DNA from 2 places in the Rhizobium sp. FG96 genome. Region 1 is predicted to be linked to the other one. Evidence: riboswitches for the same ligand, from Rfam matches in the RefSeq annotation. Region 1 holds a riboswitch; the other holds the start of a gene.

Region 1 (10,473 bases):
ACTGCGCCTGCAGCAGGAAGGACGAGAAATCCTGGCTCGACAGCGGGTGACGCACCGAACCGACGATCGTGCCGCCATTCGCCTTGACGAAATCGCCGGTCTGCTGCTCCAGCGAATAGCCGAAGGCATAGTCGGCGGTCAGGAAGAACCAGCTGTCGCCGCCCTGTTTGACGAGCGCGCCGCCGGTGCCGACGGCGAGAGCGTGCGTGTCATAGGCCCAGTGGAAGCCATAGGGGCTGCAGGCCTTGCCGGTCAGGTCGGTAGTTGCCGCACCGGTGACGATGTCGATCTTCTTCTGTTCCTTGGCGACGGCCTGGACGGCGAGCGCCACCGAGGATGTCGTCAGCTCCATGATCGCATCCACCTGCTCGGTGTCATACCACTGGCGGGCAATATTCGAGGCGACGTCGGGCTTGTTCTGGTGGTCGGCATCGACGATCTCGATCGGCATGTCGAGAACCTTGCCGCCGAAATCCTCGACCGCCATCTTGGCGGCCTCCACCGAAGACTTGCCGCCGAAATCCGCGTAGACGCCCGACTGGTCGTTCAGGATGCCGATCTTGACCTTGCCGTCGGAAACCGTCGCGCTCTGCGCGAAGACGGCCGTGCTGCTTGCAAGCAGAAATGCAACGGATGCAATGAAGCTCTTTCGCATATGTCTCTCCTCCCAGAGATTGGCAGATTGCGAGTCTGTTCAAATTTGACGAGCCGTCCTCCTCAAGACAGCCACTCAACGCCCACGATCACGGAATTTTTCCGATGAAGCAACCAAGCGTTTACAAATAATTCCAAACAGTATCTGTTCATTTTTGCACAGAACCGTACCAAGAGCGCTGAATCCGGCCTCGCGGCGACACGCCGCCGCAGCCGGCATTAGACCAAAGGCTAAGACCGATACGGAGCCGAATGACCAATTCCTCGCAGTTTACTTGGGACGACCTGCAGTTTTTTCTAGCGGTGGCCAGAACCGGGCAGCTGTCGACGGCGGCGCGGCAGTTGCGGACCAGTCATGCGACGGTGTCGCGTCGGATCGACCGGCTGGAATTTGCACTAAAGGTGAAGCTGTTCGAGCGCAATCCGCGCGGCTATGTGCTGACGGCGATGGGCAACCGGTTCGTCGAGACCGCCGAGAAGATGGAACAGGAGACGGAGCGGCTGCGCGCCGACCTCGCCACCGGCGCGATGGCGCAGCGCGGTGTCGTGCGCCTCAGCGCGCCGGAGGGGTTCGCGAACTTCTTCTTTGCGACCGTGCTGCCGCAATTTGCCGAGCGGCATCCGCATCTGTCGCTGGAACTGGTCACGATCCAGCAGATCATGTCGCTGTCGCGTAAGGAGGCGGATATCAGCGTCGTGCTCGATGAACCCAAGGGCGGCCCCTACTATGCCGAGAAGCTCACCGACTATCATCTGCAGGTCTATGGATCGCGGGATTATCTCGCCGCCAGCGCCCCGGTCTTGAGCCGCGAGGATCTGCTGTCGCATCCGTTCATCAGCTATATCGAGGAGATGATCTTTGCCCCGGGGCTCGATTATCTCGGCGATGTCCATCCGCGCATCCGGCCGCAATTCCAGAGCTCCAGCATTTTCGCGCAGCTGACGGCGACGCGTAACGGGCTGGGGCTGTGCGTGCTGCCCTATTTCTTCGCCAGCCGCTATCCGGAGCTCGAGCGCGTGCTGCCCGAGGAGGTGGATCTGACCCGCAGCTACTGGATCACCTGCCATCAGGACCTGAAGCAGGCGCCGCGCGTGCGCGCCGTCATCGATTTCCTGCGCGAGGCCGTCACCTGGCCGGATGCCCGGTTCATTCCGCCCTTTGCCGTGCAGGCCGGGCGCAAGGGCGGGTGAGTGTTTCAGTACCGGCGAGGCCGTCAGGCGGCTTGCCTGCTCCCTGACACAAGGCGCATGATGAGACATCGTTTGAGTCTATTTGCCCCATGAATTCAGAACCGGATATTGCCATCATCGGAGCGGGCGCCGCAGGCGTCGGCGCAGCAAGAAGGCTTGCGGCAAGCGGCCTCTCGGTTTCCGTCTTCGAAGCCCTGCCCCGCATCGGCGGCCGTGCCTGGACGTTGCAGACACCTGTCGCCGCGATCGATCTCGGTTGCGGCTGGCTGCATTCCGGCGACCGCAATCCCTGGACGCGGATTGCCGAAGACGCCGGGATTTCAGTCGATCGCAAGCCAAGCGCCTGGCACCGGCAGGATCGCGATTTCGGCTTTCCGCAGGCCGAACGTGAGGCTGCCCGCGCCGCCTTTGCCCGCTGGAGCGAGCGTGTCGCCGATACGCCGCCGCCAAGCGATTGCGCCATCGACGCGGTGGAGCCCGGAGAACCCTGGCTCGCCTATCTGCAGGCGCTGAGCGGCTATATCAGCGGCGACGAGCTGGAGGGGATCTCCGCTAAAGACTATGCTGCCTATGACGAGGCCTCGACGGAGTATAACTGGCGGGTCGAGACCGGCTACGGCGCGCTTGTCGCCTCGACCATGCCGGCTTCGGTGGAGCTGCATGTCGGGACGATGGTGCAGTCGATTGCGCTCGGCGGAAGCCGGGTGGTGCTGCAGACAGCGCAGGGCGCTGTGAGGCCGAAGGCTGTCATCATCGCCGTCTCCACCAATGTGCTTGCGGGCGGCTTTATTCGGATGCCCTCGCCGCTCGATCCGTGGCGCGAGGCAGCGGCAAAACTGCCGCTCGGCAATAACGAGAAGCTCTATTTCCAAATAACCGGCGGCAACAGCTTCGAAGCCGAGAGCCATGTCCTCGGCAATCCGCGCGATCCGAAGACCGGCACCTATTATATACGCCCCTTCGGCAAACCCGTGATCGAGGTCTTTCTCGGCGGAGCCGGAGCCCGCGCCGTCGCAACCCATCCGGACGGTGCCTTCCCGCATGCAATGGATGAACTGGCGGCGATCTTCGGTTCCGGTATCCGCAAAGAGTTGCGCCCGCTCGCCGCCTCGGAGTGGACGAATACGCCCTCGATCCGCGGTGGCTACAGCCACGCCCTGCCCGGCCAGGCCGATGCTCGCCTCGAGCTGGCAAAGCCCTATGACGGCAGGGTATTTTTTGCCGGCGAAGCAACGCACCAGACGGATTTTTCGACGGCCCACGGCGCCTATCAAAGCGGGCTTCGCGCCGCGGAAGAGGCGCTGCAGGCACTAGGCCGGTAGAGCCGTCTACCCCCAATTGCAACCGGTAGAGCTTTGTGCCACGCTGGCTTTGCCGTTTCGGCAGTCGCAGAGGAAGGGGACCCTCGCATGCTTCTATTTCTTGCATTTTTGATTGGGATCATTGCCGGCCTTCGGGCCATGACTGCACCCGCCGCCGTTGCCTGGGGCGCGGCTCTCGGCTGGTTCGACGTATCGCAGACCCCGCTTGCCTTCATGGGCTACAAGTGGACGCCGTGGATCTTCACGGTGCTCGCCGCCGTCGAGCTGATCACCGACCAGCTGCCGACGACGCCGAGCCGCAAGGTGCCGATGCAGTTCGGCGCCCGCATCATCATGGGTGCACTGACCGGCGCCACGATCGGGGCTTCCGGCGGTTCGCTCGTAGGCGGCCTGATTGCCGGTGTGGTCGGCGCGGTCGTTGGAACGCTTGGCGGCGCTGCCGTCCGCGGCAAGCTCGCGGCCATTTTCGGCAAGGATACGCCGGCGGCGCTGATCGAAGACGCGATCGCCATCGTCGGCGCCATCCTCATCATCTCGGCGGTCGCATGAAGACCTACGACGCCATCTTCATCGGGGCCGGCCAGGCCGGTCCCTTTCTTGCTGCCCGCATGGCCGAGAAGGGCATGAAGGTGGCGCTGATCGAGCGCAAATATCTCGGCGGCACCTGCGTCAATGCCGGCTGCATGCCGACCAAGACGCTGGTCGCCAGCGCCCGCGCCGCGCATGTGGCACGCACCGGCGGCGATTATGGCGTCAAGATTTCGGGTCCGATCGGGATCGACATGAAGGTGGTGCGCAAGCGCGCCGAAACCGTGACGATGAACGCCCGCAACGGGCTGACCGGCTGGTTCTCCGGCATGGAGACCATGGAGGTGATCTATGGCCACGCGACATTCACCGGCGCCAGGACCGTCGCGGTCAATGGCGAGGTGCTGACTGCGCCGCAGATCTTCCTGAATGTCGGCGCCCGGCCGACCATTCCGGATTTTCCGGGCCTCACCGATGTCGATTATCTCACCAGCACCTCGATCATCCAGATCGATACCCTGCCCCGCCATCTCGTGGTGATCGGCGGCAGCTATATCGGCTTGGAATTCGCACAGATGTACCGCCGCTTCGGCGCCGAGGTGACGGTCATCGAGCGCGGCCCGAAACTCGCCTCGCGCGAGGACGAGGATATCTCGGATGCGATCGAGGAAATCATCGCTTCCGAAGGCATCGCCGTTCATACCGGAGCGGAGAACATCGCTTTCGCCAAGGCGGGTGACGGCATCGCCGTCTCGATTTCCGGCAAGCCGGATATCAAGGCCAGCCATGTGCTCGTCGCCACCGGTCGCACGCCGAATACCGGCGATCTCGGCCTCGACAAGGCAGGTGTCGCGACTGACAAACGCGGCTTCATCACTGTCGATGACCGGCTGATGACCAATGTCGAGGGCATCTATGCGCTCGGCGACTGCAACGGCCACGGCGCCTTCACGCATACGTCCTATAACGACTTCGAGATCGCAGCCGCCAATCTGCTTGATGGCGGCGACCGAAAGGTGTCGAGCCGCATTCCCGCCTACGCGCTCTATATCGATCCGCCGCTCGGCCGGGCCGGGATGACGGAGAAGCAGGCGCGCGCGTCCGGCCGCAAGGTCGCCGTCTCGAAACGGCCGATGAGCCGTGTCGGCCGCGCCAATGAACGCGGCGAGACCAAAGGCTTCATGAAGATCGTCGCGGATGCGGAAACCCAGGAAATCCTCGGCGCCGCCTTCCTCGGCATCGAGGGCGACGAGGCGATCCACGGGATCATCGACGCCATGAATGCCGGGACGACCTATCCGGTCCTGCAATGGTCGGTGCCGATCCATCCGACCGTCTCGGAGCTCATTCCGACGATCATCGGCGATCTCAAGCCTGTTTGACCAAACAGGTCATCTGACGCCGTTTCCGGACTTGCATCCTTGCTGAAATTGGATTTATCTCGCGCTGTTCTCAGGGCGGGGTGCAATTCCCCACCGGCGGTATCGGGGAAACCCGGAGCCCGCGAGCGCTTCCGCAGATGGAAGGTCAGCAGATCCGGTGAGAGGCCGGAGCCGACGGTATAGTCCGGATGGAAGAGAGCATGCAGGCAGCACCTTTCCGCGCGAGAGGTGTGCAGTGCTGTTCGCCCAAGGGAGAATTGGGCCGCTTCGCGGCTCGACGCAACCGCCAGAAATGGCACCCTTGAAAGGCAGAGACATGACTATCGCAACCAAACCCCAGGGCATCAAGATCGCCGTCGTGCGCGCCCGCTGGCATGCCGGTATCGTCGACCAGTGTGTGAATTCCTTCGTTTCGACGTGGCAGGCGCAAGGCGGCAATGCCGCCGATGTCGAGATATTCGACGTTCCCGGCGCGCTTGAAATCCCGCTTCACGCACAGACGCTCGCCCGCACCGGCAAATATGCCGCGGTCCTCGGCTGCGCCTTCGTGGTCGATGGCGGCATCTACCGGCACGACTTCGTCGCGGGCACCGTTCTCGATGGCCTGATGCGCGTGCAGCTGGATACCAGCATCCCGGTTCTCTCGGCAGTGCTGACGCCGCATCACTTCCAGGAGAGCGAAGCCCATATCGAGTTCTTCATGAACCACTTCGTAATCAAGGGCCAGGAGGCTGCCAACGCCTGCCGGGCAATTCTCGAGGCACGCAGCAACCTCGCGGTCGCCGCGCTCTGATCGGATGAAACAAGCCAACGCGCCGGTAGCCGGCGCGTCTGCCATTAGGCGGCTTTAGCCCGAAGCCGGGCGCGGGGTTTTTTCGCGGCCGGCAGCCGGCGCAGTGCTCGTCAGCGTCTGGCCGTGGAAGCGGCTCAATTGACCGGTGACGTCGGCGATCTCGCTTTCCGTTCGCGCCGCATCCCAGCCGAGCGCTGCGGCTGTGATGCCGGCGATCTCCCGCAAGCCTTCGATCGTCAGCCGCCCCTCGATCGCCAGCGTCGTGCGGCGAAGCACGATATCGGCGAGGTGGACGACAAGCTCGCTTCTGGCGATCCAGTCGATCTCCCTGAAGCTGTGTCGGGGCGCGCCTGTCAGTCTCGTCTCGTCTGACTGAACCGAAGCGAATGTGAGGATCGCAGCAGCCGTCGTGCCGTAGCGGCTCAGCAATTCGTCGGCGCGTTCGATCGTCACGCCGCCCTTCGCGGCCAGATCCTTGATCCAGTGTCCGCGCTTTTCGCCATCGACGGGAAAGCCCTTGCCGCCGCCGATCGCCAGATAACGCGTGGATTCCCGGCGGTCGCGCTGCAGGCGGGAGAGAACGGTATCGGCGACTTCTTCGGCAAAGCCGCGGAACGTCGTCCATTTGCCGCCGACCAGCGAGACGATCGGGAACGGGCGGTTGTCTTCAGGTTCCTTCACCGGTGCGGAATGATCGCGGCTGATCAGGCCCGGCGCCGTTGCATCGGAGGCGGGCAGCGGGCGGATGCCGCTGTAGCTGTAAACGATCTGGTCGCGGTCGAAGCGCAGCGTCGGCAGCAGCGAGCGGACGCTTTCGAGGAAGTAATCGGTCTCCGGCTCCTCGCAGAGGACATTGTCTGGGTCATCCGCCGGAATATCGGTCGAGCCGACCAGCGCCAGCCCGAGATAGCTGTAGACGAGGCAGATGCGGCCGTCGTCGGCCTCGAAATAGATCATATGGCCGTTCAGGCTGCGCACCAGTTCAGGGTGGTCGAGCAGGATATGCGATCCCTTGGTGCCGCCGATCAGGTGTGACGGCGCCCCGAGTGCGGCATTGACATGATCGATCCAGGGACCCGCCGCGTTGACCACGAGCTTTGGCTCCACGGCGAAGCCCGATCCGTTGGCTTGCCGGAATGTCAGCCGGCCCTCCTCGACGGAATCCAGCGTCGCGAAATTGGCGGCCAGACTTTTCGGATTGGCATCGCAGCCATCCTTGACCAGCTCATAGACAAGCCGCTCCGGGCGGCTGATCTTGGCGTCGTAATAGATGCCGCCGGCGACGATCGCTGGCGTGACATGCGGCATTTCCTTGCGCGCCTGGCGCTTCAGGATCAACCTGTGCTTCGGCATGACGCGGTCGCGGGAGCCGAAGAAATCGTATAGCCCGAGGCCGATCTTGATCAGCACGGCCCCGCGGCTGCGCGGTGCCGTCTTCGAGCCGAAGAGCGTGCGCAAGGCCGCCCAGATGCCACGCGTCCAGGAGAAGACCGGGATGAAGGTCGGCAGCGGCTCGACGCAATGCGGCGCGTTCTTGAGAAGCAGATTGCGCTCCAGCGTCGATTGCGCCACGAGGCCGAATTCGCCGGTCTCGAGGTATTTCAGGCCGCCGTGGATAAGGCGTGAGGGTGCGGCGCTGGTGCCGGATCCGAAATCGCTCTTGTCGACGATCAGGCAGTTGACGCCCTGCGCCGAGAGATCGCGGAAAAGCCCCGCGCCATTGATGCCCGCCCCGATGATCAGGACGTCGATATCGCCCTCTCCAAGGTTCGAGAAGCGCTGCTGCATGTCGGCTGTCATGGTCGTATCCTAAATCGCCGGTGGGAGCGCCGGCTTTCGTCTTGTCAGTTTGCCGCGTTTACGGGTGCGAGGCCGGCAATCTTCGGCCAGAGCGGCGTCATCGCCTCGGCGATTTCGCGAAATACCTGGTAGCGCTTCTCGTAATCGGCGCTGCGCGCCGCATCCGGTTCGCAGGTCCTGGCGATGCTTGCTATGTCACGGGGATCGGCTTGCGGATCGGCATAGATCCCGGCGCCCGATCCGGCGCAAAGCGCCGCACCCCAGGCCGCCGCCTCATCGGTCTCGGTCACCGTCACGGGCATGCCGAGGACGTCGGCAAACATCTGAACGACGGTCGGATTGCGCGACACGCCGCCTGCAAGCCGCGCCCGATCGAAGGAAAAACCATCGCGCAGCGCGTCGACATGGATGCGATGGTTGAAGGCAATGCCTTCGAGGACGGCGCGTAGCATATCGCCGCGATCGTGCCAGCCGCCGAGCCCGAAGAAGCTGGCGCTGGCTGCGGCGCCATAGGGCGAACCGAAGAGATACGGGTGGAAGAGCGCGGTCGATGGGCGTTCGAAGGCCGCGTCGATCTCCGGCGCCAGCAGCGCGTGGATGGCGCCGCCCTGTGCCCGCTCGCTGGCGCAGAGCGTATCGAGAAACCAGTCGTAATTCGCGGTCGAGGCCGGCGAGATCGACATGCTGTTCCAGATGCCGGGCGCAATGCCGTTGCGGCAGAACCACCGCCTGTCGACGCGCGGCTCGGAAGACAGCGTCTCGTTGATCGAATAGGTCCCGGCGATAACGGCGACGACGCCCTGCCCGTATCCGCCAGCGCCCAACGCCGAGGCGGTGACATCATGCAATCCGGCGACGACGGGCGTGCATTCGGCTAGGCCGGTCCGTAGCGCCGCCTCGGGCGTCACCCGTCCGACGATCTGGTCGGAGCGGGAGGCCGGCGGCAAGGCGTGAACGAGCGCTTCGAGACCGAAGAGTTTCAGCGCGTCCTGGCTATAATCCTGCGTGCGCACATTGGTGAAGGAGGTGCTGGCCTCGGTGCGGTCGGTGCCGATAATGCCCGTGAGGCAGAAGCGCAGCCAGTCCTTGCAGCTGATGAAATGGCCGATTTGCTGAAAACGCTCAGGCTCGTTCTCGCGGATCCAGGCGAGCAGTGCCGAGGGCGCCGAGACATGCGGAATCTGGCCGGTCAATTCGATCGAGGCATCCGCCACCTCGCCCTCCCAGCGATCGACGATCTCCCCTGCCCGGCTGTCGAGCGAGAGGATGGCGCGGCCGAGCGGCTTCTGGTCGTGATCGAGGAGATAGATGCCATCGCCATGCGCCGTGGCGGAAATCGCCTGGATGTCGTTCGCCGGCCGGCCGCTCAGCGCGATCGCCTCGCGGATGGCATCGGCGGTCGCCGTCCAGAGCTCCTCCATATCGCGCTCGATATGGCGCGCCTTCGGCATGAACTGCGTGACGCGGCGCCTGCTGACTGCGAGCGGCGTCCCGTCGATATCGAAAATGACGGCCTTGGTGACCGTCAGGCCACTATCGATCCCGAGCAGACTCGGCATTCGCCCTTACCTCGTTTGTGCAACGGGCAAGCCGCCTTACGAGCGCCCCTGGGCACCCCGGGCAACCACCACGTTGATATCCTTGGACCGCATGCGGTCGATATGCACGGGATTGGTCTTGTCGTCGACGATGACGACATCGAACTCGTCCAGTGCTGCGAAACTGTGAAGTGCCCGCCGTTCGAACTTGGTGTGATCGGCAAGCAGGATACGTTTGACGGAACAGTCGAACATGGCGCGCTTGGTATCGACGGTCTCGGGCGACTGGTGCAGCACCGTGCCGTCGCTGATCGCCGACATCGAAATGAAGGCAACATCAGCGCGCAAACCCTTGATTTCGCTGATCGTCATGCGTCCCATGAAGGCGTTGCACCAGTTGTAATATTGCCCACCCAGCGCCAGCAGCGTCACGTCGTGCATGCCGGTCAGCGCGTTCATCAGCGTCAACGAGTTGGTGATCGCGGTGACGGGAACCCTGGACGGCAGATGCGTTGCCATCTGCAGAACCGTCGTGGAGTCGTCGAAGAAGATCGCCTGGCCGGGCTCGACGAATTGCATCGCCGCCTCGGCGATCAGCTTCTTTTCAGTCGCCTGGCGGTTAGAGCGGTAAACGTCGCTGGATTCGATGAGATTGGTGGCGGCGGCCGTCACGATGCCGCGCGTCTTGCGAAACAGCCCGCGGCTGACCAGCTCATCGACATCGCGATGCGCCGTCATCAGGCTGATGCCGAAACGGTCGGTCAGGTCTTCAATCCGCATAGAGCCTTCACTCATCACGGCCTCTGCGATCATGCGGCGGCGCGCGATCTGGCGCGTCTGCCGGCTGTCGCTCGTAAGCTGCTCCAACAGATCTTCGCCCTGGCTGGTCTTCTGTGTCACGGGTCACCCCTGTCGCTGAATTCTGGATACCAGCTTCGTACAGTGATTGCCGTGCCAAGGCAAAATGGCGAAACGGAACGGGCGGCTTATACCGCGGGCAACCGTTTCAGGCATGCGGGGAGCCGGGCGGGTGATGCCGCCCGGCTTGGAGAGCGCCCTTGCGGGCGCCCCGACCGATTACTGCTCGAGAACGAACGGACCGGTGTACTTGTCGACATTGTCCTTGGTGATCAGCAGGCAATCGAAGAGCTGCTTTTCGCTCTTGGCGCCGGTGCTGCCGTTCTTGATGACATTGTCGGCCTGCTTGACGGCTTCTTCGGAGAAGATCGCAACCGGCTGGAGGACGGTGTACTGCAGTTCGCCGG
Region 2 (10,473 bases), on a different contig from region 1:
TCCAATGGCACCCCGGCACACACGCGCCCGCACACATGAGAGGTACAGCGCCACCGCCAAGCAGCGCGCCTCCCCTCCCCTTTTTTCCACAGGTAACCGACCCGCGGAAATCAGGGCTTACCGCAGCCGCCTTCCAAAAAAATCAAAAATTCTTCACAAACACTCTTGCGGTTTTTTCCCGATCCGCATAGATCACGGCCACCGACGCGGCGGGCCGAACAGGCTTCGTGACGCGAGGGCGATTAGCTCAGTTGGTAGAGCGCCTCGTTTACACCGAGGATGTCGGGAGTTCGAGTCTCTCATCGCCCACCATTCTTTTCCTCAGACAAATCTCGCATATTTGATGTTCCGCAACATCTGCGTTGTTGGCGATTCGACGTCTTTCGGCTACTTGGCTGCTGGAAACATCCGGTGCCCCGCAGAAGGCGAGAATCATGAAAACACGCGAAGAACGGCAGGCGCAGCGCGCGGCGATGCCGCGGACACAGCTTTCGGCTCACCATATGGAGAATGCCAAGCTCCTGCCGGATCGGGGAGAGCTGCTCTACCGCATTCCGAATGGCGGCGTTGGCGTCGAGGTCGGGGTGGCCTTTGGCGAGTATACGGCCGAGATCATCGAGAAGAACCGCCCTTCGCAGCTCTTCCTTATCGATCCCTGGGGGATGGACCGGTACAGTTCCGGCCTGCATGACGTGCAGACCAAGTTCGAGGCGGAGATCGCTTCCGGACAGGTCACGCTGATGCAGGGCACGTCTCTGGAGAAGCTCAACGAGTTCGAGGACGGGTTTCTCGACTGGGCCTATATCGATACCGACCATTCCTTCGAGCTCACCTGGCAGGAGCTCCTGCTCTGCGACAGGAAGGTGAAGCGGACGGGGCGGATTGCCGGGCATGATTTCTGCACCGGCAATACGGTGAAGCCGATCGTTTATGGCGTCGTCGAGGCCGTCACCAAGTTCTGCAAGGACTACGGCTGGCAGTTCGAGTTCCTGACGGTCGAATCACATGCGCATTTTTCCTACTGCCTGAAGCGGCTCTGACGCCGCTGTGGCGGCCGGCACGGATGCCGGTCGCCTTTTCTGCCGGATGCTTACGCCTGACGCGAAACGCTCCAGCTCTTTCCTGCATATTGGTCGTCGCTGACATGCTCCATCCAGTCGACCGGGGAGCCGTTCAGCGCTTCCTGGATGGCGATGTGGCTCATTGCGGTGTCGGGCGCTGCACCATGCCAATGCTTTTCGCCAGGCTCGAACCAGACGACGTCGCCGGGGCGGATCTCGCGGATGTCCTGCCCCCAGACCTGCACGAGGCCTTTGCCTGACGTCACGATCAGCGTCTGACCCAGGGGATGGGTGTGCCAGGCGGTGCGGGCGCCGGGCTCGAAAGTGACGGTGGCGGCGCGCACCCGGGCGGGATCCGGCCCTTCGACGATCGGGTCGAGGCGGACGGTGCCGGTGAAATAGTCGGCGGATGGCCTGGTCGAGGGCCGCGATCCGGCCTGCTTGATGTCCATTGTGATTCTCCTGCGATTGATCCGGTGCGTGCGTGCAAACGTAGGTCAGTGACAGGATGATTTGAAGTGGAGGAAGACCATGCGACGCACCGGTCTCATCATCATCGCCGCGATTCTCGCCATCATCGCCCTGCCGCATCTGGCGAGTGCGCGCGATTTCGCGCTCGAGGATTTCTTTGCCGGGCGCAGCATGGCCCAGGGAGAATTCAAGGCGATCAACGGCGTCGACCGCAAGTTTCGCGTGGCGCTGACCGGCCGCTGGAACGGCAGGCAACTGACGCTGCGCGAGGATTTCGTCTATGCCGACGGTCAGCGCGAGCGGAAGACCTGGCGCTTCATCAAGACGGCGCCCGGCCGTTACAGCGGCACCCGCGAGGATGTGGTCGGCCCGGCGGAAGTGACCATCAAGGGCGATGTGGCGCGCTACAGCTATCTCGTCGATATCGCGCCCGGGCCGAAGCAGAATATCGTCCGCTTCCACGATACGATTCGGCGCCAGCCTGATGGGACCCTGCTGAATACCGCCTGGGTCAGCAAATTCGGCTTCCCGGTCGCCACCGTGCGGGTCGTCTTCTCGAAGAAGTGAGGCCCTGCCCTATCTCCCTTGCGGTCGCGCGCTTGCCGCCCCTTGCGGCGGCTGCTAGGTGCGATGCAGTTTCATCACGAGGGAGATTTTCCATGAAAGAGCATAGTTTCGGCCGCATGCCGTTTTCGGTCACCAATGTCGGCTTCGGCGCCTGGCAGATCGGCGGCTCCTGGGGTGACGTCAGCGAGGCCGATGGCCGCGCCGCCTTGAACGCAGCACTCGATGCCGGCATGACCTTCATCGACACCGCCGACGTCTATGGCGACGGCCGCTCGGAAAAGATCGTCGCCGACGTCCTGAAGAGCCGCGGCGGCAAGCGCCCGATGGTCGCCACCAAGGCCGGACGCCGCCTCAACCCGCATGTCGCCGACGGCTACACCAAGGCCAATCTCGAGGGCTTCATCGACCGCAGCCTGAAGAATCTCGAGGTCGAGAGCCTCGACCTCGTGCAGCTGCACTGCCCGCCGACGGAAGTGCTTTACCGCGCGGAGGTCTTCGAAGGCCTGAACGAGCTGCAGAAGGCCGGCAAGATCAAGGGCTACGGCGTCAGCGTCGAGAAGGTCGAGGAAGCGCTGAAGGCGATCGAATTCCCGGGCGTCGAGAGCATCCAGATCATCTACAACATCTTCCGCCAGCGCCCGGATCACCTGTTCTTCCAGGAAGCCCGCCGCAAGAACGTCGCGGTGATTGCCCGCGTGCCGCTCGCCAGCGGCCTGCTCTCCGGCAAGATCACCCGCGACACGAAATTCGCGAGCGACGACCACCGCAACTTCAACCGCAACGGCGAAGCCTTCGATGTCGGCGAGACCTTTGCCGGCGTCCCCTTCGAGGTCGGCCTGCAGGCGGTCGAGGAAGTCCGCAAGCTGGTGCCTGCGGGCGCCACGATGGCCGCATTCGCGCTGCGCTGGATCCTGATGCACGAGGCCGTTACCGTGGTCATCCCGGGCGCGCGCAATGGCGAGCAGGCGAAGGCCAATGCCGAGGCCGCCAGCCTTGCGCCGCTTTCCCAGGACGTGATGGCGGCGACGCGGGAGATCTACGAGCGGCTGATCGCACCGCATGTGCATCATCGCTGGTAGGATTTGCACGGATTGAATGAGAGATGGCCGGGTTATTGCCCGGCCGTTTTTGTTTGGCCTGACTGACACCCCAAACACTTCCCTCATCTCTGTGCTTGTCACAGAGATCCAGCCGTCCCAAGTCCTTGGGAGGGAGAGACTCTTTTCGCCGCGCAGACGCGCGGCGGCTGGATCCCTGTGACAAGCACAGGGATGAGGGAGAGATTGGCGCTACCGCCTCATTTCATAGCAGGTCCAAACAACAAAAAGGCCGGGCTTGCGCCCGGCCTTCCGGTTTCATCCAGCTACCGCCAGCTCAGTTCGTGCCGACCAGGTTGACCGGGAAGAACAGGGTCTCGCCGGAGGAGTCGCTGACGCCGTCGTTGTCGGTGACGGCGTAGGGCTTGCCCGAGGCGTCGAAAGCGAAGCCTTCAAGCTTGTCGAGGACGTAGCCGTTGGTTGCCGTCTTCAGTTCGTCGAGGAAGTCATGGGCTTCCGCCTTCTTGACTACCGGAAGTTCACCGCCGAGCTTGGCGGGCTTCAGGTCGGAGATGGCGACCTTGTAGAGCTTCTTCAGCTTGGCAGCATCGCCGACGAGGTTGTCACGCTCGATGATGTAGACGCTGTCGCCGTGGGCGGAGATTTCCGAGAGACCGACCCAGCCGTTTTCAGACTTGTCGAGCGGGTAGCGCACGGCGCCCCATTCCTTGCTCTTCGGGTTGTAGGAGACGAGCTTGACGAAGCCCTTCTGGTCGTCCTTCCACTCGCGCTGTACGGCCATCCACAGCGTTGCGTCGTCGCCGGAGCCGACGATCGTCACGCCTTCGAAGCCGTAGCGGATCTCGTTATCCGTCAGTTCCTTCGGCAGCGCGATCTCTTCCTTGATCTCGCCCTTCGGGTTGACGTGGTAGAGAGCGTGCGGCAGCAACTTTTCGCTATTGCCTTCCGAAGCCAGCCAGAACCAGCCCTTGGCGTCGACGGCGATGCCTTCGATGTCGAGCTTCTGGGCAGCGGCGCCATCGCGCTTGACGGTCATGGCGTCGGTGATGACGGCAGGCTTCTTGGTGGCGTCGATCGTGTAGATCGTCGGCTGATTGCCGAGAACGCTGTCGGACACGGCGAAGAGCTGGCCGGCCTTTTCAGGAACGGCGGCAAGGCCCGAAAGCGCTGCGAAGCCGATCGGATTGCCGTCCTTCTCTGCCGAGACGATCTGCGGATAGGCCTTTTCGCCTTCGCTGCGCTCATAGATCATGACATGCGAGCGTGGGCCGCCATCTTCGCCGAGATCGGCTTCGTTGGCCGTGGCAAAGAGATTGCGGCTCGGGATGGCGATCGCGCCTTCCGGCGAGACGCCCGACGGCAGGATCTGCAGCAGTTCCGGGTCCGCGCCGGTGTCCTTGAAGACGCCGACGACCGAAGCGCGCTCGGCGAGCAGGAAGAACAGCTGGTCGTCGCCGAACTTAGCGGCTTCCAGACCTTCAGGCTCGACGCCCTTCGAGGACGAGCGACCTTCCGGATAGTGGCCGAGATGGGCAACGGCGCGCTCGAAGGACGAGCCCGATTCGTAGAGAACCTTGCCGGTCTTGTCGAAGATGGTGAAGCCGCGCGAACCGCCTTCATAGTCGCCTTCGTTGGCGACGACGAGACGGTCGTCGTCCAGCCACTTCACGGCGTCGGGCTCGCGAAGAGCGCCCTTGGCTTCGCCGGTGAACTTCAGCTGGCCGTCCTTCTTGGTGTCGATGCCGGAGAGATCGGTGCTGCCAGCGGTGAAGTGCGTCTTCACCGTGCCGGTCTTGCCGTCGATGATGACGATCTCGTTGTTTTCCTGCAGCGTCAGGGCGATTTCGCCCTGGCCGTTGAAGGAGACGAATTCGGGCTCCGGATCTTCAGGCGCGATGCCGGCGAGACCCGTCAGCGTGACGTGCTTGATAGTACCGCAATCGACGGTGCCGTTTTTGACCTGGAAGAGCACGAGATCGCCAGCCGGCATCTGCGGGATCTTGCCGTCGTTGATCTCTTCGTCACGCTCGTTCTCGATGGCGATCGTGCCGAGCGTCTTGTCCTTGTTGAGAGCGATCGAATCCGGCTGGCCGCCGAGATCGCAGGTATTCTCGATCTTCTTGGTGGCAACATCGACGATGGCGAGGCGGCCCGACGGCTTGACCTTACTTTCGCTGGTGTTGACGGCGACGAGCGCCTTGCCAGAGGTCGAGGTAACCGACGTCGGCTCACCGTCCATCATCAGCGCGCCCAAGGCCTTCGGGGCCTTGGCGTCGGTGATGTCGACGAAGCCGATCGCGCCGAGCGGGCTGTCGCTGTAGATCAGCGTGTTGCCGTCGTCGGTTGCGGTGATGATTTCTGCAGAGGTCGTCGAAAGCTTGTCCTTGCCTTCAGGCAGGTTCGAAGCGACCGGAAAAGATGCGATGCGATTGAAAACAGGCTCGGCAACTGCCGGAAAGGCAACAGAAGCCAGGAGCACGGCAGCGAGCGCTGCCTTGCGCGATGAAATAGTCATGAAATCCCCCATGCGTCGAAAAATCGAAACATGGGGGTTTTGAGGGAAACGGATGACAGGCGGATGACACCGGGTGCAGTTTTGCACCGCTTTGCATCAGGCCGCGTTCTTCTCCCGGCGCATCTCGTTGCGCATGATGAAGAGCGAGGCTGTCAGGATCAGTGCGGCGCCGAGCCAGAGATAGCCCGCTGGCGCATAGCCGAAGAACAGCCATCCGGCGAGAACGTTGAGCGGCAGCTTCAGGTCGTCGAAGGGCTGGACATAGGCGGCATCGGCGACGGTGTAGGCCAATGTCAGCAGATATTGCGCAAAGACGGTCAGCAGACCAGCGAAGACGAAGAGCGCCAGGGTCATCCCCTCGGGCACCTCGAAACCGGCTACCCCCGCCAGCACGCCGTTGATCGGCGTCAGCAGCACCAGCAGCCAGACGGTGATGGTCTCCGGTTTCTCGATGCCGGTCAGGCTCTTGGTGATTAGCGACGACGCGCCCCAGAAGAGCGCCGAGATAATCGGAAGGAGTGCCGCCCAGGTGAAGGCGTCCGACCATGGCTGCAGGATGATCATCGCACCGGCAAAGCCGACCGCCGTTGCCGCCCAGCGTGCCGGGCCGACGCGCTCGCCGAGAAAAAGGCGGGCGCCGAGGATGATGAAGAAGGGCGAGGTCATGACCAACGCGATCGCCTGCCAGATCGGCACCGAGGCCAGACCGGACACCCAGGCTTCGACCCCGAGGGCGGCGAGCGCTACGCGAACGATATGGCGCCAGGGATAAGAGGTGCGCATTGCCGAGAGGCCGGCGCGGCGCAAGAAGGGAAGCGAGAAGAGGAGTGCGAAGGCATATTGCCAGAAAGCGGCGGAAGCGGCTGCGAAGCCGAGCTTCATCGTCAGCCATTGGGTGACGACATTGAGAACGGAAAAGGCGATGCCCGCCAGCACCATGAAAGCGGCACCGGCCATCGCACGCGACGAGGAAAAAGCAAGGGAAGTCTGATTCATGTCTTTCATCCAGAAAGGGACCAACACAAATCAGGACGCATGAGCGCAGGACGGCAGCCGGACAGACCCCTGCCCCGCTCACAGCTTGCGATCATTCTCTTTCATCCGGACTATACCGTCGGCTCCGGAATTGCACCGGATCTGCTGACCCCCGGCCGTTGACGGCCGAAGCGCTCGCGGGCTTGGGCCGAGACCCTTTACCGCCGGTGGGGACTTTCACCCCGCCCTGAGAACGGCCGATCCGTAGATCAAAGGCCTGCGCTCCGCAAGACCACGGAAATGCGAAAAGGGTCCGGCTTTCGCCGAACCCTTCGAAGTGATGCTCTTCTACCGGTAGCCGGTCTCAGAACTCGGACCATTCCTGCTTCACCGCGGCATTGCCGTGGCTGGCATAGACCGGGGCCGATGCAGCACTGCGCTGCGGGCGGGCCATGGCGGCCGCCGTCTGGCGCAGGGACGCAGCGTTGGTCTCGGCGCGGCTGCCGCCGAGCTGGAACTGGCCGATCAGCTGGTTCATGCGATCGGCTTCGGCGGCCAGCGTGGCGCTCGCGGCATTGGTCTCTTCGACCATCGCGGCGTTCTGCTGGGTCACCTGATCCATCTGGTTGACGGCGCTGTTAACTTCGGAAAGACCGGTCGACTGTTCGCGCGACGACGTGGCGATGGCGTCCATGTGCTGGTTGATGGTGACGACCAGCTGTTCGATGGTCTTCAGCGCCTCACCGGTCTCGCGCACCAGCTTGACGCCGCCTTCGACTTCAACCGACGAGTTGCGGATCAGGTCCTTGATCTGCTTTGCGGCCTGGGCGGAACGCTGTGCCAGTTCACGGACTTCCTGGGCAACGACGGCAAAGCCCTTGCCGGCTTCACCGGCACGCGCTGCCTCAACACCGGCGTTCAGCGCCAGCAGGTTGGTCTGGAAGGCAATCTCGTCGATGACGCCGATGATGCTGGAGATCTGGTTCGACGACTGCTCGATCCGCTCCATCGCATCGACGGCATTGGCAACAACCGTGCCGGAAGCCGTGGCGCTGCGGTTTGCCTGGATCGCCACCTGGCGGGCCTCGTCGGCGCGCTTGGAGGAGTTCGAGACATTCACGGTGATCTCATCGAGAGCGGCTGCGGTCTCTTCGAGCGAAGCGGCCTGCTGTTCGGTGCGCTTCGAGAGATCCTCGGCGCCCTGGCTGATCTCGCGAGTACCCCCGGTGATAGAGACCGCCGACTGGGCGACGGCGCGGAGCGTGCCGCCGAGCTGCGAGATCGCACCGTTCAGGTCATGGCGGAGTGCTTCGAAATCCGGGGCGAAGGCATCGTTGAGCTGGAAGTCGAGCTCGCCGGCTGCGAGGCGGCGCAGACCACCAGCAAGACCGGCCGTTGCCTGCTCGAGGCGCTGCTGGGCGGCGGCTTCCGCTTCGGAAGCAAGGCGAGCCCTGTCGGCGTCGGTCTTGGCGCGGGTCATCTCGGCGTCGGCCTGCAGGCGCTGATTGTCGATCGCGGCAAGACGGAAGATCTCGACGGCATTGGCCATCTGGCCGATCTCGTCCTCCCTGCCCTTACCCGGAATTTCCGATGCGGTGTCGCCGGCGGCCAGACCGCGCATCGACTTGGTGATGCGGACGATGGGGCTCGCGATGCCCGAAATTCCGAAATAGATCGCGGCGAAGACGATCAGGGCGCTGAGGCCGAGAACGGCGGAGATCAGCGTCAGGGTCGTGGAATACTGGCTGCGGCTTTCGGCGAGACCGGCAGCAGCTGCGTCCTCGTTGAAGGCGACGAGCTTGTCGACGTTGTCTGCCAGGATATCGGCGACCGGGCCGAGGTTTGCGTCGAAGGCATTGATCGCGTCCTGCTGCTTGCCGGCCTTCGCCAGCGCGATCATCTTCTGGCCCTCTTCGATATATTTCTGCGAGGAGCTGTCCATTTCCTGATAGATGCCGCGCTCGACATCGGTATCAACGAGGTCCTGATAGGCGAGGACCGTCTTGCGGAGCTTGGCTTCGCGCTCGCCGATCTTCTTTTCCAGCGCCGCCTCGTCGCCCGAGGTGCGGCCCATCGCCAGGTCGCCGTAGGAGCCGCGCAGCGAATAGCGGGCAAGCTGGATATCCTTGGCCTTGGAAATGCCGGGATGCATGCTGGTCGCGAACAACTCGTTGTTCTTGTTGGAATCGCGCAGGCCGGTGACGGCGATATAGCCGGTGGCTCCGAACATTATGGTGAGAACGGCGAAAATACTGATCATTGCCGTCTTAATATCAGGACGCTTCATCGAAAGACCTCATGAAAAACACGCCGCTACCGGCGCCAAAAATCAAGCAACAGAAAAAGGGAAAGCGGCGTCATGCCGACCGGATACGATCGGAGAGCAATGAAGGACGACCGTTGGGGGCGGATCGTATGGATCAATATTTAATCGAATGTGAACGATGCACGGCAGCTATTGCCAGAGAACTGCGCGCTTTTGCGCGGTGAAGCAAAGCCCTGAATGCAAAAAGGGTCCGGCTTTCACCGAACCCTTCGAAACTTTACCTGCCGGTCTCGTTATCCGGCGGCCAAGTTAAACCGGATTAGCCGTTTACGGCATCCTTCAGGCCCTTGCCGGGCGTGAACTTCGGCACGTTACGAGCCGGGATATCGACTTCAGCGCCGGTGGACGGATTACGGCCCTTGGTAGCTGCGCGATGAGAAACGGTGAAGCTGCCGAAACCGGCGAGGCGTACGTCGCCCTTCTTCTTCAGTTCGCCCTGGACAACGTCGAAAACAGCGTCGACAGCAGAAGCGGCATCAGCCTTGGTGAGGCCAGCTTTTTCGGCAACTGCGGACACGAGTTCATTCTTGTTCATGTTTCCACCCCTTTCAATGGTTTGAAACGACTCAATCTGTAAGCCAGGCACAGAATAGGTTTCATCAGGCCCGCCGCAACCCAAAAGCCCTGCAAATCAAGGAAAAGCAAGCACCTCCGGCGGGTTTTCACAAAAAAGGCTGGCGTTTTGCGCCAGCCTTTTCGGTCATTTGCAGCAATTTGACATAAATGGGGCGAATATCACTCAGTGAGCGATGCCAGCACCCGTTTCATCAAGACCTTCGACCGTTGCGATGACCGGCGTTTCAACCGTTCCATCCCATTCGATCGGCTCCGGCCGCCGGATCAGAGCATGCTTGATCACCTCGCCCATGCGGGATACCGGGATGATCTCCATGTTGTTCTTCACGTTATCCGGAATCTCCGCCAGATCCTTGGCGTTTTCTTCCGGGATCAGCACCTTCTTGATGCCGCCGCGAAGCGCTGCGAGCAGCTTTTCCTTCAGACCACCGATCGGCAGGACGCGGCCGCGAAGGGTGATTTCACCCGTCATCGCCACGTTCTTATCAACCGGGATGCCGGTCATGATCGAAACGATCGCGGTTGCCATGGCCACACCAGCCGACGGACCATCCTTCGGCGTTGCGCCTTCCGGCACGTGCACGTGGATATCCGACTTGTCGAAGCGCGGAGGCTCGATGCCGAAATCGACGGCGCGCGAGCGAACGTAGGATGCAGCAGCCGAGATCGACTCTTTCATCACGTCCTTCAGATTACCGGTGACCGTCATGCGGCCCTTGCCCGGCATCATCACGCCTTCGATCGTCAGCAGTTCGCCGCCGACCTCGGTCCATGCGAGGCCGGTGACAACGCCGACCTGATCTTCGCGCTCGGCTTCGCCGTGGCGGAAGCGCGGAACGCCCAGGTAGGTGTCGATGTTTTCGGCGGTCACATGAACCGACTTCGTCTTGCCCTTGATGATCTCGGTGACTGCCTTGCGGGCGA

Evidence for each region. A riboswitch is a leader RNA that binds a small molecule or an ion and turns the genes downstream of it on or off. The one in region 1 is predicted to bind FMN.
Region 2: it holds a riboswitch for FMN, as region 1 does, so the genes downstream of both, ACODR6_RS18360 (DMT family transporter) here and ACODR6_RS08255 (6,7-dimethyl-8-ribityllumazine synthase) in region 1, are expected to answer to the same signal.

Annotation. Positions count from the first base shown of each region.
Region 1 covers NZ_JBMDIL010000003.1:427,347-437,819, reverse strand. Annotated here, with positions in the region: gene ACODR6_RS08280 (ABC transporter substrate-binding protein) at 1-655, opposite strand, end outside; gene ACODR6_RS08275 (LysR family transcriptional regulator) at 907-1,845, shown strand; gene ACODR6_RS08270 (flavin monoamine oxidase family protein) at 1,935-3,167, shown strand; gene ACODR6_RS08265 (DUF4126 domain-containing protein) at 3,255-3,716, shown strand; gene ACODR6_RS08260 (FAD-containing oxidoreductase) at 3,713-5,077, shown strand; FMN riboswitch at 5,140-5,281, shown strand; gene ACODR6_RS08255 (6,7-dimethyl-8-ribityllumazine synthase) at 5,394-5,870, shown strand; gene ACODR6_RS08250 (glycerol-3-phosphate dehydrogenase/oxidase) at 5,925-7,670, opposite strand; gene ACODR6_RS08245 (FGGY-family carbohydrate kinase) at 7,715-9,229, opposite strand; gene ACODR6_RS08240 (DeoR/GlpR family DNA-binding transcription regulator) at 9,266-10,108, opposite strand; gene ACODR6_RS08235 (D-ribose ABC transporter substrate-binding protein) at 10,286-10,473, opposite strand, start outside.
Region 2 covers NZ_JBMDIL010000008.1:261,797-272,269, forward strand. Annotated here, with positions in the region: tRNA gene ACODR6_RS18330 (tRNA-Val) at 237-312, shown strand; gene ACODR6_RS18335 (class I SAM-dependent methyltransferase) at 435-1,040, shown strand; gene ACODR6_RS18340 ((R)-mandelonitrile lyase) at 1,091-1,513, opposite strand; gene ACODR6_RS18345 (DUF3833 family protein) at 1,593-2,099, shown strand; gene ACODR6_RS18350 (aldo/keto reductase) at 2,192-3,178, shown strand; gene ACODR6_RS18355 (esterase-like activity of phytase family protein) at 3,474-5,672, opposite strand; gene ACODR6_RS18360 (DMT family transporter) at 5,769-6,668, opposite strand; FMN riboswitch at 6,758-6,906, opposite strand; gene ACODR6_RS18365 (methyl-accepting chemotaxis protein) at 7,012-8,934, opposite strand; gene hupB (DNA-binding protein HupB) at 9,233-9,508, opposite strand; gene lon (endopeptidase La) at 9,713-10,473, opposite strand, start outside.